3 regions of the Rhizobium sp. P2_G9 genome follow, and region 2 is predicted to be linked to each of the others. Evidence: riboswitches for the same ligand, from Rfam matches in the RefSeq annotation. Region 2 holds a riboswitch; each other region holds the start of a gene.

The links. A riboswitch is a leader RNA that binds a small molecule or an ion and turns the genes downstream of it on or off. The one in region 2 is predicted to bind cobalamin.
Region 1: another riboswitch for cobalamin. It lies ahead of AC1DYF_RS17465 (aromatic ring-hydroxylating oxygenase subunit alpha); the one in region 2 lies ahead of cobU (bifunctional adenosylcobinamide kinase/adenosylcobinamide-phosphate guanylyltransferase).
Region 3: another riboswitch for cobalamin. It lies ahead of bluB (5,6-dimethylbenzimidazole synthase); the one in region 2 lies ahead of cobU (bifunctional adenosylcobinamide kinase/adenosylcobinamide-phosphate guanylyltransferase).

What each region holds. Positions count from the first base shown of each region.
Region 1 covers NZ_JBFUFK010000019.1:64,976-69,249, reverse strand. The annotation lists gene AC1DYF_RS17475 (hypothetical protein) at 1-39, opposite strand, end outside; gene AC1DYF_RS17470 (FAD-binding oxidoreductase) at 42-1,148, opposite strand; gene AC1DYF_RS17465 (aromatic ring-hydroxylating oxygenase subunit alpha) at 1,162-2,409, opposite strand; cobalamin riboswitch at 2,537-2,740, opposite strand; gene metH (methionine synthase) at 2,811-4,274, opposite strand, start outside.
Region 2 covers NZ_JBFUFK010000024.1:45,577-49,850, forward strand. The annotation lists gene AC1DYF_RS20225 (glycosyltransferase) at 1-1,740, shown strand, start outside; cobalamin riboswitch at 1,796-2,166, shown strand; gene cobU (bifunctional adenosylcobinamide kinase/adenosylcobinamide-phosphate guanylyltransferase) at 2,269-2,796, shown strand; gene cobW (cobalamin biosynthesis protein CobW) at 2,801-3,850, shown strand; gene cobN (cobaltochelatase subunit CobN) at 3,880-4,274, shown strand, end outside.
Region 3 covers NZ_JBFUFK010000037.1:103,458-107,731, forward strand. The annotation lists gene AC1DYF_RS27230 (PA0069 family radical SAM protein) at 1-333, shown strand, start outside; gene AC1DYF_RS27235 (ribonuclease HII) at 557-1,204, shown strand; cobalamin riboswitch at 1,253-1,438, shown strand; gene bluB (5,6-dimethylbenzimidazole synthase) at 1,486-2,214, shown strand; gene AC1DYF_RS27245 (F0F1 ATP synthase subunit B) at 2,274-2,765, opposite strand; gene AC1DYF_RS27250 (F0F1 ATP synthase subunit B) at 2,780-3,382, opposite strand; gene AC1DYF_RS27255 (F0F1 ATP synthase subunit C) at 3,459-3,683, opposite strand; gene AC1DYF_RS27260 (F0F1 ATP synthase subunit A) at 3,755-4,274, opposite strand, start outside.

The sequences.
Region 1 (4,274 bases), on a different contig from region 2:
GTCCTCGGACGTGTCTGGTATGTTGATGATCTCCCCCACGATCACGCCTCGATCTCAAGAGAGGTCAGCGGCCTGGAGCAGCAGGCGAGGACGAAGCCGCCAGCGACCTCCTGGTCGCTGATGCCGCCATTGTGGCGCATGTCGATCTCGCCGGAACGCTTCAAAACCTTGCAGGTGCCGCAGATGCCGGATTCGCAGGCGGCAGGAATGCGGACGCCTACCAGACGCGCCGTCTCGAGGATGGTCTTGCCCGGCTCGCACACGGCCTCCTCGTTCGAACCAAGGAATTTGACGGTCGTTCCGACCGCCCTGCCCTCGATCGTGACATCCTCGGCCTGCTTGTGGACGGTTTCGGCAATCGACGTCGCACCGAAGCTTTCCTGATGGTAATGCCCCATGTCGAAGCCTTCGGCGCGGATGATCCCGCTCACCGCGTTCATGAACGGCTCCGGCCCGCAGCAGAAGATCTCGCGGCCCATGAAATCCGGCACCAGCATCGACAGTTTATGGCGGTCAAGGCGGCCCATCAGGCCTGCCCATGGCGAGGCGACGGATCGCCCTTCGGGCAAGAAGCCGAGCGACAGGTTCGCCATCCGCTTGGCCAGTAATTCGAGCTCCTCGCGAAAAATGATCTCCTCCGGCCGCCGCGCCGAGTTGAGAAAGACGACATCCGTGCCAGGCGCGCAATCCGACAGCCAGCGCAGCATCGACATCATGGGTGTGATGCCGGAGCCGGCGGAGATGAACAGATATTTCTTCGCCTCGTGGCGCGCCAGCGTGAAATGGCCGCTTGGCCCATAGGCGCGAATGCGGCTGCCGGGCTTCACATTATCGAACATCCACCGCGTGCCGATGCTGTTCGGCTGCGCCTTGATGGTGATGGCGATGGCATAAGGCCGTGATGGCGAGGACGAGATCGTATAGGTGCGATGCAGGTCGCCGCCCTTGGCGCGCAGTTCCACGGTGATGAACTGGCCTGGCACATAGCTGAACCAGCCTCCCCCTTCGACGGCGAAGGTAAAGGTCTTCACATCCGGTGCTTCGTCGACGACGCTGGTGCAGACCAGCATCTGGCGTGCGGAATTCCACGGTTTCGATCGATCGAGCGGCAAAGCCGCTGGTGTGACGCCGGTCACCATCATGTTCATGGTGCCCTCCCGGTCAGGCGACGGAGCGGAGCGCGGGCTTGCCCGTGCCGGCCAGCCGCTCTTGCATGAAGCTCGCATACCAGTCGACGAACTGGATCACACCGCCTTCAWGCATTTCCGAATAGGGACCTGGCTCATAGGCCGGCGAATGGATGCCGCGCGCATTCTCCTCGACGATCTGCCGATCCTGGTCGTTGGTCTCGGTCCAGACATGGATGAGTTCGTCAAGCCGATAATCAATGCCTTCGACCGCGTCCTTGTGCACCAGCCATTTGGTGGTGACCGCAGTCTCGGTGGCGCTGATCGGCAGGACGCGGAAAGTAATGGCATGGTCGCTGAGGATGTGGTTCCAGGTGGTCGGATAGTGGTAGAGCAGCAAAGTGCCGATCCGATCCATATTGACATTGTCCGAAAGCCGCATCTGCACCGCCTTGCGGCCAGAGATCGTGTAGCTGATCGCCTCGCGCAGTAGCGGCATGCGGGTGGTGCGATACTGGCCTTGCTCATCGATGACGAAGGCGCTCGGCAGGCCGGCGGCTTCGCATTTCTCCCAGTGTGCGGCGATTTCCGGATCGTCCTTGGCGCCGTTGACGCCGCTGACAGTCGGCGCTTCCGGGAAGGTCTTGCAGAGCTCCGGGTGATTGCCGGCGCAATGGTAGCACTCCCTGTTGTTCTCCCAGACGAGCTTCCAGTTGCCTTTCTCGATGATCGTGCTCTCGTAGGCGACCTTGGCGTCGCGCAGCCGATGCGGCAGGAAATAGGGCTCCATCATCGCCCGGAACGGTGCGAAATCCATCGGCTGGTCGGCGAGCGAGATGAAGAGATAGCCACCGGCCAGTTCACAGGCGACCGACTTGAGGCCGAAACCGGTCTTGTCGAAATTCTCGCCCATCTGCCGGGCGAAGAGCAGCGATCCGTCGAGATCGTAGGTCCATTGATGATAGGGACAGACAAGCTTCGCCGCCGAACCCTTGTGATCCTGGCAGACACGCGAACCGCGGTGGCGGCAGGAATTGTGGAAAGCCTTGATGTTTCCGTCGTTGTCTCGAAGGATGACGACAGGATAGGCACCGACCTGGACGGTGAAATAATTGCCCGCAGCGGGGATTTCGCAATCGTGACCAATGAAGAGCCAATCCTTGTACCAGATATGCTCCAGGTCCTGCTGGTAATAGTCTGGGTCGATGTAGAATGGCTGAGCGAGGCTGAAGCCGGGTTTGCGGGTCTTCAGCCGGGAAAGCATTTCGGAACGGATATCCATGGTCGGTCCTCGTCGGGTTCAAGGACTGGGCATGGTGGACATAGGGAAACGTGCAGCCGTCGCGTTCTTCGGATTAGGGTTTCCGACGCCACGAGCCATCCGCCTCTTGACCGCCCACCGCGATCAGTCGAGTTAAAATCCCGAGGCTGGTTTCCGGGCTCCAGAACCGTCCTTTCGGACCTTGCGACTCCTTCCCAGGCTGTTGGCCCAGTGGACTCCCGTCGCAATTACGTTCTGCTACCGTTGCGGGGGCAGCGCCGGATTTTAACCGGCTTCCCAATTCTCCGGACGATTCCAAGAACCGTCCGGCACCTCAAGCATCCTCATGAGACCACAGATGATGCGGCATCGCAACGTCATTTGCGACAGCGCGATGGCGTAGCCACAACAATCTGGAGGCTTTATTCCGCTGCTTCTGCCGTCGGTTCCGGAATGTAATTCAGCACCGGCCCGAGCCAGCGCTCGACCTCTGCGACAGCCATGCCCTTGCGCGCCGCATAGTCTTCGACCTGGTCGCGCTCCACCTTGGCGACACCAAAATAATAGCTTTCCGGATGGCTGAGATAGATGCCGGAGACCGATGATCCCGGCCACATCGCATAGCTTTCCGTGAGGCTCACCCCAGCCGTGTTTTCTGCATCCAACAAGCGGAAAAGCGTCGCCTTTTCCGTATGGTCGGGCTGCGCCGGGTAACCCGGCGCGGGGCGAATGCCCTGGTAGGGTTCACCGATCAATTCATCCGGCGCGAACTCTTCATCCATCGCATAGGCCCAGAATTCCTTACGCACGACTTCGTGCATGCGCTCGGCGAAGGCCTCGGCGAAACGATCTGCCAGAGCCTTGACGAGAATCGAAGAATAATCGTCATTGGCCCGCTCGAATCGTTCAGCGATCGCCACTTCCTCAATACCGGCGGTGACGACGAAGCCGCCGACATAGTCCGGCTTGCCGGACGAGAGCGGGGCAACGAAATCCGAGAGCGCCACATTGGCCTTGCCGTCACGTTTGGTCAGCTGCTGGCGCAGCGTGAAGAAGATGTCGAGTTCCTGACTGCGACTTTCATCGGTGAACAGGCGAATGTCATCACCGACCGCGTTGGCGGGCCAGAAGCCGATCACTGCTTTGGGTGCGAACCACTTCTCCTCGATGATCTTCTGCAGCATCGCCTGCGCATCGTCGAACAATTGCCGCGCCGACGCACCCTGCTTCTCGTCCTCGAGGATTTGCGGATAGCGGCCTTTCAACTCCCAGGTCTGGAAGAACGGTGTCCAGTCGATATAGCGGGCGAGTTCGGCGAGGTCCCAGGTGTCGAACACGCGTCGGCCGAGAAATGTGGGCATTGGCGGCTGGTCGTTCGCCCAGTCGATCTTGTGGGCGTTGGCGCGGGCAGCGGCCAGGCTGACACGTTGCTTGGCAGCCTCCGCCCTGGCGTGCTGGTCCGCCACTTTGCGGTATTCGGCGCGGATGGCGTCAACATAGCCCTGCTTCATATCGGCGCTCAGCAGGCTGCCGACAACGCCGACCGCGCGCGAGGCATCGGTGACATAGACCGCCTGGCCCGCCTCGTAGCGCGGATGGATTTTCACCGCCGTGTGGACGCGGCTCGTCGTCGCGCCGCCGATCAGCAGCGGAATGTCAAAACCCTGCCGCTCCATTTCCGAGGCGACATGCACCATCTCATCGAGCGATGGCGTGATCAGGCCGGATAAGCCGATGATATCGACATCCTCCGCCTTTGCCGTTTCGAGGATTTTCGTCGCTGGCACCATGACGCCGAGATCGATGATCTCGTAATTGTTGCAGGCGAGCACGACGCCGACAATGTTCTTGCCGATATCATGGACATCGCCCTTCACCGTGGCCAT
Region 2 (4,274 bases):
GCCCCTGAAGGCCGTTTGGTGAAACGGACGGCGAAGATCCGTCCCATCGCAGTCAATCGCGACTTCTCCTCCTGGGATTCGATTCCCGAGAAGACGTGGATGTTTGCCTATGGCTGGTACATGCATCCCGTCTTCGAGACGATGTTCGATTTTCCGTTCCATGATAACATCCGACCGATCTTTATCTCCTTCCACGTCAACAATCGCGAGATGCTGTCGGACAAGGCGATCGACTATCTGAGGAAATACCAGCCGATCGGTTGTCGCGACTGGACGACAGTCTATCTGTTGCGCGAAAAGGGCGTGCAGGCTTTCTTCTCCGGCTGCGTCACCACCACGATCGGCCAGATTTTCACCGATGACGTCCCGCATGCCGGCGAGGATACGATCGCGCTCGTCGATTATTCTACCAAGGACGACGAATTTGCCAGTCTCAACGCCGTGCCCTATACGCAGGCCGAAGACGGTGTGCGCGAAATGAAGCTCGTCGATGCGCTCGACGCTGCGACCAAGCTGCTCAACGGCTATCGGCGCTATTCGAAGATCGCGACGTCGCGGCTGCATTGCTATCTTCCCTGCACCTCGATTGGCCTCGATGTCACCTTCAAGCCGAAGAACAAGGGCGATGTGCGCTTCGAAGGCCTGATGCGGCTCGGCAAGCCGCGCTTCGAACGCATGCGCAGCAATATTGCCGAGAAGATCGAACTGATCCTGCGGCTGATCTTCAACGGCGCCAGCGAGGAGCGCGTTTACGAAAAATGGCGCAATATCTGCGAAGCAGACCTTGCCGCAGCTGACGCCTATTGCGCGGATTTTCCGGCTTGGCCGGAGCCGTCCTTCGACATCGGAGCTATCGTCACTGCGCTGCGCGCCGATGCCTATACGCTCAACCCGGTTGCAGAGGGGAGCAATCCTGTCATTGGCGCCTTCGCGCTCGACGCCAATCTTTGCGACATGCTGCCGGTGACGATTGAGTCGGCGGTCCGCAATCTCTCGCGGCCGGCCATTTTCCACGTCCTGGCCCGCGGTATTGCGCGCAGCTATTTCGAGGATCTGGCCGCTGATTTCCCGGAAGCGCAGTTCACCATCTACGATTTCGACAAGGTGAACTATACCGACGATCTGAACCTGCTCAAGCACACGACCGCATCGACGATCGACCGTTTGCTGCTGCCGGATTTGCTCGGGCACGTCGATAAGATCATCTATCTCGACGTCGATATCGTCATCCAGGGCGATCTGGCCAAGCTCTACGACATGGACCTTGGCGATGCGCCTCTGGCAGGCAAGAGCAGCATTCCCTTGTCCTGGCGGACGGGTCACGACCTCTTGCAGCGCGCCACTTACCGGATGAAGAGCGCCAAGGCCTGGCAATTGCGCCGCCATCTGCATGCCTGTGGACGACTCGATTTCCGGGCTTTCAACGCCGGTGTGACGCTGATGAACCTGGCGCAGATGCGTGACGACCAATCCTCGCGCCTGACCGTGCCGCTGGTCGAGAATTTCGCCATGAACGATCAGGACGCGCTCAACATGTATGCACGGTCCAATCGCGCCGAATTCGATCCGATCTGGAACGCCGTACCGGCGCAGGAACCGACTGGCAATGACGGCATCCTGCATTTTGCCGGCACTGCCAAGCCCTGGGGACCGGGGCATATCCTGCGCGCCGAGGAATATGCCCGATACAAGTCGCTCTATGAAGCCCGCCGGGCGAGCCGCAAGATGGGTGCTGCATAACCAAACCGCCGCCGACAATGTCGCAGATGCGATTGACTTGTCGCAACGGAATCCCTAGTTCTTGACGATGTTTGGTTCCCGAAAGGCTTTGCCCCAGGGATCAAAAGGGAACGGGACGAATGGACCCAATCAGGGCATTGTCATCCCGGCCGACCCCGCGACTGTAGAGCGGCGAGGCATCCCCAGGAGTGATCGACGTCGATATCGCGGATAAACGGCATGGTGCCGCAGGCGCGAAATGGGGCAGAGGTCGCTTCAAAGCCACTGGAATGACGCTACGGCAACACGGACTGGACGCCTCTTCTTCTACGAATCGTCGGTCTGCGCAGCGCCCAAATTCCGGGAAGGCGAGGGGATGTCGATAGCGTGTGAGAAATCCACGTGGCAACCGCGAGCCAGGAGACCTGCCAGACAAGCAAGGGGCATTCTCGCCCGGTTTTTATTGGCCAGCAGCACGGAGGTTGTGATGGCGCCCGATCCTGTTCGCAGCCTTTGCGGCTGTATAAATAGCCTCGCGGTTTTCGCGTGATGGCCGCTCTTTCTTCTCCTGCCAGCGTATTCGTCCTGGGCGGTGCGCGCTCCGGCAAATCGTCTTTTGCAGAGCGGCTGGCCGCCGAGAGCGGGCTTGCGCGCCATTATGTCGCCACTGGTCGGGCCTGGGACGCCGAAATGGCGGACCGCATCGCACATCATAAGGTGCAGCGCGGCGACGCCTGGACGACGCATGAAGTGCCTGTAGACCTTGTCGCAACGCTTCGGTCCGTCGATCATCCGGGAAATGTCGTCCTCGTCGACTGCCTTACGCTCTGGCTCACCAATCTGATGATGGAGGAGCGTGCGCTGGCGCCGGAATTTGCCGCGCTCGCCGACCATCTGGGGCAAGCGAAAGCCACGCTGATCCTGGTCTCCAACGAGGTCGGGCTTGGCATCGTGCCGGAAAATCGCATGGCGCGCGATTTCCGCGACCATGCCGGCCGGCTGCACCAATCGATCGCGGCGAAAGCCCGCGACGTCTATTTCGTGGCGGCCGGATTGCCGCTGAAGATGAAGGGATAAGACCATGCAGAAGATACCCGCCACGGTGATCACCGGCTTTCTCGGCGCCGGCAAGACGACGATGATCCGCAACATGCTGATGAATGCCGGCGGCCGCAAGATCGCGTTGATCATCAACGAATTCGGCGATCTCGGCGTCGATGGCGACGTGCTCAAGGGCTGCGGCGCGGAGGCCTGCACCGAAGACGACATTATCGAGCTCAACAATGGCTGCATCTGCTGCACCGTGGCCGACGACTTCATTCCGACCATGGAAAAGTTGCTCGAACGCAAGGACCGGCCGGACCATATCGTCATCGAGACATCGGGTCTTGCTCTCCCGCAGCCTTTGGTCGCCGCCTTCAACTGGCCCGGCATCAAGACGGCGGTGACCGTCGATGGCGTGGTGACCGTGGTCGATAGCGCCGCCGTCGCCGCCGGCCGTTTCGCCGACGACCATGACGCGCTCGACGCCCAGCGCGTCAACGATCAGGGCCTCGACCACGAAAGCCCGATCGAGGAACTGTTCGAAGACCAATTGACCGCCGCCGATCTGATCGTGCTCAACAAAGCCGACCTGCTTGACGAGGCGTCGTTGAAGTCGGTACGTGACACCGTCACCGGCGCTACCGCCCGCAAGCCGCGCATGATCGAATCCCGCCACGGCGATATTCCGGCTTCGGTCCTGCTGGGCCTGGGCATCGGCACCGAGAACGATATTTCCAACCGCAAATCGCATCACGAACTGGAGCATGAGGGCGACGGCCATGCGCATGACCACGACGAATTCGAAAGTTTCGTCGTCGAACTTGGCGCTGTCGACGAACCGGCCGCCTTCATCGAAAAGCTGAAGCCGATCATCGACCGTCACGACATCCTGCGCCTCAAGGGCTTTGCCGAGGTCAAGGGCAAGCCGATGCGGCTGGTGATCCAGGCTGTCGGTTCGCGCATCGACAGCTATTTCGACCGCGCCTGGACGCCGGGGGAGACGCGCGGCACACGGCTGGTGGTGATCGGTTTGCATGACGAGATGGATGATGAAGCGATCATGCGGGAGATCAAAGCGCTGGGGTGAATGGCGTTGGATTGAATAGGTTTTAGCGAATGCATCTTCTTCTCGCCCAGAAAGGTTCGATATCAGACAGCGACGAGGCCTTTGATCTCGGCCAGTCGCCGGGCGATATCGTCTTCCTGTCCGCCGCCGATACCGAGATCGCCAGCGTCGCAGCGTCGGCCAACAAGGGCGCGGCTGCATGGCGGTTGGTCAATCTGGCGAGCCTCAAGCATCCGATGTCGATCGATATGTGGGTCGACAAGACGGCGCGGCATGCGAAGTTGGTGGTTCTCCGGGCGCTGGGCGGCGTCAGCTATTTCTCTTATCTCATCGAAGCTTTGAAGGCCGGCGCGCAGGCGCACGGTTTTGCTTTGGCGGTGTTGCCTGGCGATGATCGGCGGGATGCCGGGCTCGAGCCATGGTCGACAGCGGCGAGGACGGATTG
Region 3 (4,274 bases), on a different contig from region 2:
TCAGGCGCTGCTGCCGGCGCCAAGGAGGCAAGCTATGTGCTGCTGCGCCTGCCGCTCGAAGTCAGCCCACTATTCCGCGACTGGCTGCTCAGGAATTATCCGGACCGCTACCGGCACGTGATGAGCCTGATCCGCTCGATGCGCGGCGGCAAGGATTACGATGCGGAATTCGGCAAGCGGATGAAGGGCGAAGGCCCCTATGCCTGGCAGATCAGCCGCCGATTCGAGCTGGCAGCCAAGAAGCTCGGCATTCGCAGGACGCGCAGCATGCCGCTGAACACGGAGCTTTTCGTGCCGCCGAGCGGTGCGGGCGTACAGCTCAGCCTGCTTTAGGTCTTTGTTTGTGCATGTCTTGGTCGATCCGGGGCGGCCCGCCTGCCGTACCGGATCGGCGAAAACTTCAGTGTCTCACTCGCACCCTGCCCGCATCAGGCCGAGGCACTGAATTCCGCGCCGCCGGCAATCCCTGTCCCGCCGGCCTGCGCACCCAGTCCTAGGAACGCCGCCCTCGTTCCGGGACTTGCGGGGAATCGGTGGAAGTGTCATTTGAACCCGCATGAGACTTCTCGCCGATTCCCTGCCCCTGGAGGAAATCGAGCCGGCTCCAACGTTCCGGTTCGAGCAGGGATTGATGCGCGACGGCTACCGGCTGGTGGCCGGCATCGATGAAGTCGGCCGCGGCCCCTTGGCCGGTCCGGTGGTCGCAAGTGCCGTGGTGCTTGACCCCGACAATATCCCTGATGGCCTTAACGACTCCAAGCAATTGACGGCGGAGCGGCGCGAAGCGCTCTACGAGCTCATTCTTGCCAGTGCGCTCGACGTGGCAATCTCGTCCGTCTCAGCGCCAGAAATCGATAGGATAAATATCCTGCGGGCAAGCCTCGAAGCCATGCGCCGTGCGGCGCATTCGCTGCATAGCCGTCCGCATTTTGCCCTCATCGACGGCCGCGACGTAGCGCCCGGCCTGCCCTGCCCCGGCAAGGCGATCGTTTCCGGCGATGCACGGTCCCTGTCGATTGCCGCGGCGTCCATCGTTGCCAAGGTGACACGCGACCGGATGATGGTCGCGGCAGGCCGCCGCTATCCGGGTTATGGCTTTGAATTCCATGCCGGCTACGCGACAGAGTTCCATCGCAATGCCATTGTCGAGCTTGGCCCCTGCGCCATCCACAGGATGACATTCCGCCCGCTGCGGAAGGATTGATTGCGGCATTCGAGGTCGGCGTACCGCTTGCCTCCCCTCACCGCTTCTGCTTAAACAAGTGTGTCCGGTGCCCAGAATATGGGAGAATCGGGAAGCCGGTGTGATGCCGGCGCGTGCCCAACGCTGTAAGGGGGATGGGCTGCCGGGCTTTTGCCTGATGCCACTGGGAAACCGGGAAGGCTGCAGCGCCAGATGATCCCAAGCCAGAAGACCGGCCGGACATGATAGACGCGGGCGCGCGGACGGCGCCAGCTGAGAAGGCATTCCGTCGGGGATTGACGATGCACGCCTCCATTTCTCGCCACCTTGCGGCGGCCGGTCCGTTTTCCGAATCCGAGACCGCAGCGGTCTACCGCGCCATTCATTCGCGCCGCGACGTGCGCAATGAATTCCTGCCCGATCCGGTGCCGGACGATGTTCTTCATCGCCTGCTGACAGCGGCCCATGCCGCACCGTCGGTGGGCTATATGCAGCCGTGGAACTTCATGGTCATCCGCGACGAAGAGAATCGGCGGGCTGTCCATCGCATCTTCCATGATGCCAATCTCGAAGCCTCCGATCGCCTGGAGGGCGAGCAGAAGCGCCGGTATATGTCGCTGAAGCTCGAAGGCATATTGAAGGCGCCGGTCAATCTCTGCATCACCTGCGACCGTAAGCGCGGTGGCGACTTTGTCCTCGGGCGAACGCATAACCCCAACATGGACCTCTATAGCACCGTCTGCGCCGTACAGAATTTCTGGCTTGCCGCGCGTGCGGAAGGCGTCGGCGTCGGCTGGGTCAGCATTTTCGACCATGACCGGCTGAAGACGCATCTCGGCATTCCCGAAAGCGTCGAGATCATCGCCTATCTCTGCGTCGGCTATGTCGAACAGCTCTATACCTCACCGGAACTGGCGGTGAAGGGCTGGCGGGAGAAAATCCCGCTCGACAAGCTGATCTACCGGGAGCGCTGGCCAGAGGCCTCGCATGTCCTGTCATTCTATCGCGAGATCGAATGCCGCAAGAAATGAAAAACCCGCCTCGGTGACGAGGCGGGTTTTAAAATGTGCTGGCAGTTGTCCGCTTGCGCTTAGTTGAGGCGCGCCTTGACTTCGCCGACGGCCTTGTCGAACAGGCCATTTGACGTATTTTCGTCCAGCTTGCTCGCCATCAGCTTTTCAGCGGCGGCGACGGCCAGGTCGACGGCAGCGGAGCGGACAGCGGTGATCGCTTCGTGCTCGGCCTGCTTGATCTTCTGCTCGGAGAGCGCAGTGCGGCGGGCGACATAGTCGGCCGTCTTCTGCTTGGCCTCTTCGGCCAGCGCTTCGGCCTCACGCTTGGCGACAGCGACGATCTCGGCAGCTTCCGCTTCGGCTTCCTTGCGCTTCTTCTGGTATTCCGCCAGAAGCGACTGGGCTTCTTCACGCAGTCTCTTGGCGGAATCGAGCTCATCGGCGATCTTAGCGGCACGTGCATCGAGGCTCTTGGCGATCATGCCTGGAACCTTGAGGTAGATCACGACGCCGAGAAAAATCACCAGGGCGACTTGTGCCCAGGTCTGGGCCCATAAAGTTGCATCCATGACGAACCTCCCGATCAGCCCTTGGCAGCCGCGACCGCGGAAGCGGCATCGGCCTTGTTTACGGATATGCCGGCAAGCGCTTCGACGATCTCGGCAGCCGTGTCTTCGGCAACCGTGTTTACCTCGCCCAACGCCCGGTTCTTGATCTCGGCGATGCTGGCTTCAGCCTCGGAAATCTTCTTGGAAAGCTCGCTTTCGAGCTTGGTGCGCTCTGCGTCGGCTTTGCCCTTGGCTTCGTCGCCGGCTTCGCGAGCGATCGCCTGCGCCTTGGAGCGAGCCTCGGCAAGTTCGGCCTCGTACTTGGCGACGGCAGCGTCGGCCTCGTCCTTCATCCGCTTGGCCTCGGCGAGGTCACCGGCGATGCGGCCCTCACGGGCAGCAATGATGCCGCCGATGCGTGGCGAGATCATCTTCGAGACGAGATAATAGAAAATACCAAATGTGATCGCGAGCCAGAGCAGCTGCGACGGAAAATGGCTGGGATCGAATGGCGGAAACGCCTCATGCTCCACCTTCGGCGGCACACCTTTTTCGGTGTTCGTCGCGGTGGCGGCGGGCTTGGTCGCGTCCGTTTCGGCGGCCGTGGCCGACAGAGCATAGGCTGTCGTCACAAACATTCCTACCTCCAGGCAAGGATATGGCATCAAAACAGGTCACGAGATTGCTCCCGTGACCCGGTGCTTTAAGCGCCAATTACTTGAAGAGGGCGAGCAGCGCGACGAGGAGCGAGAAGATGCCCAGAGCTTCCGTAACGGCGAAGCCGAAGATCAGGCGGCCGAACTGGCCATCAGCGGCAGACGGATTGCGAAGAGCGCCAGCCAGGTAGTTGCCGAAAATGCTGCCGAGACCGATAGCTGCACCACCCATGCCCAGGCAAGCGATACCTGCACCGATTAGCTTTGCTGCTTCCACGTCCATTTTGAACTCCTTTAGTGTCAGTTGTTGCGACTATTGCGTGGCGGGCGTCTTCGCCAGCCGGTTTCTTTTGATTAGTGTCCCGGATGCAGGGCGTCGTTCAGATACATGCAGGTCAGAACGGCAAACACGTAGGCCTGCAGGAAGGCGACCAGGAATTCCAGCGCCGTCAGCGCCACGGTCATGGCAAGCGGCAGGATCGCGCCGACATAGCCGACCGGACCGAGCAGACCGAGCGTGAAGACGAAGCCGGCAAACACTTTCAGGGTGATGTGACCGGCCAGCATGTTGGCGAAAAGACGGACGGAAAGGCTGATCGGACGCGAGAGAAAGGAGATTATCTCAATCGCGCTTACCAGCGGGATCAGCACGGCAGGCACGCCCGACGGCACGAACAAGCCGAAGAAATGGAAACCATGCTTCCAGATACCGTAAATCACCACCGTCAGGATGACGAGAAGCGCCAATGCAAAGGTGACGATGATCTGGCTCGTCACCGTGTAGAAGCCAGGCACCAGGCCGAAGAGGTTCGACAACAGAACGAACATGAACAGCGAAAAGACCAGCGGAAAGAACTTCATGCCCTGGCTGCCG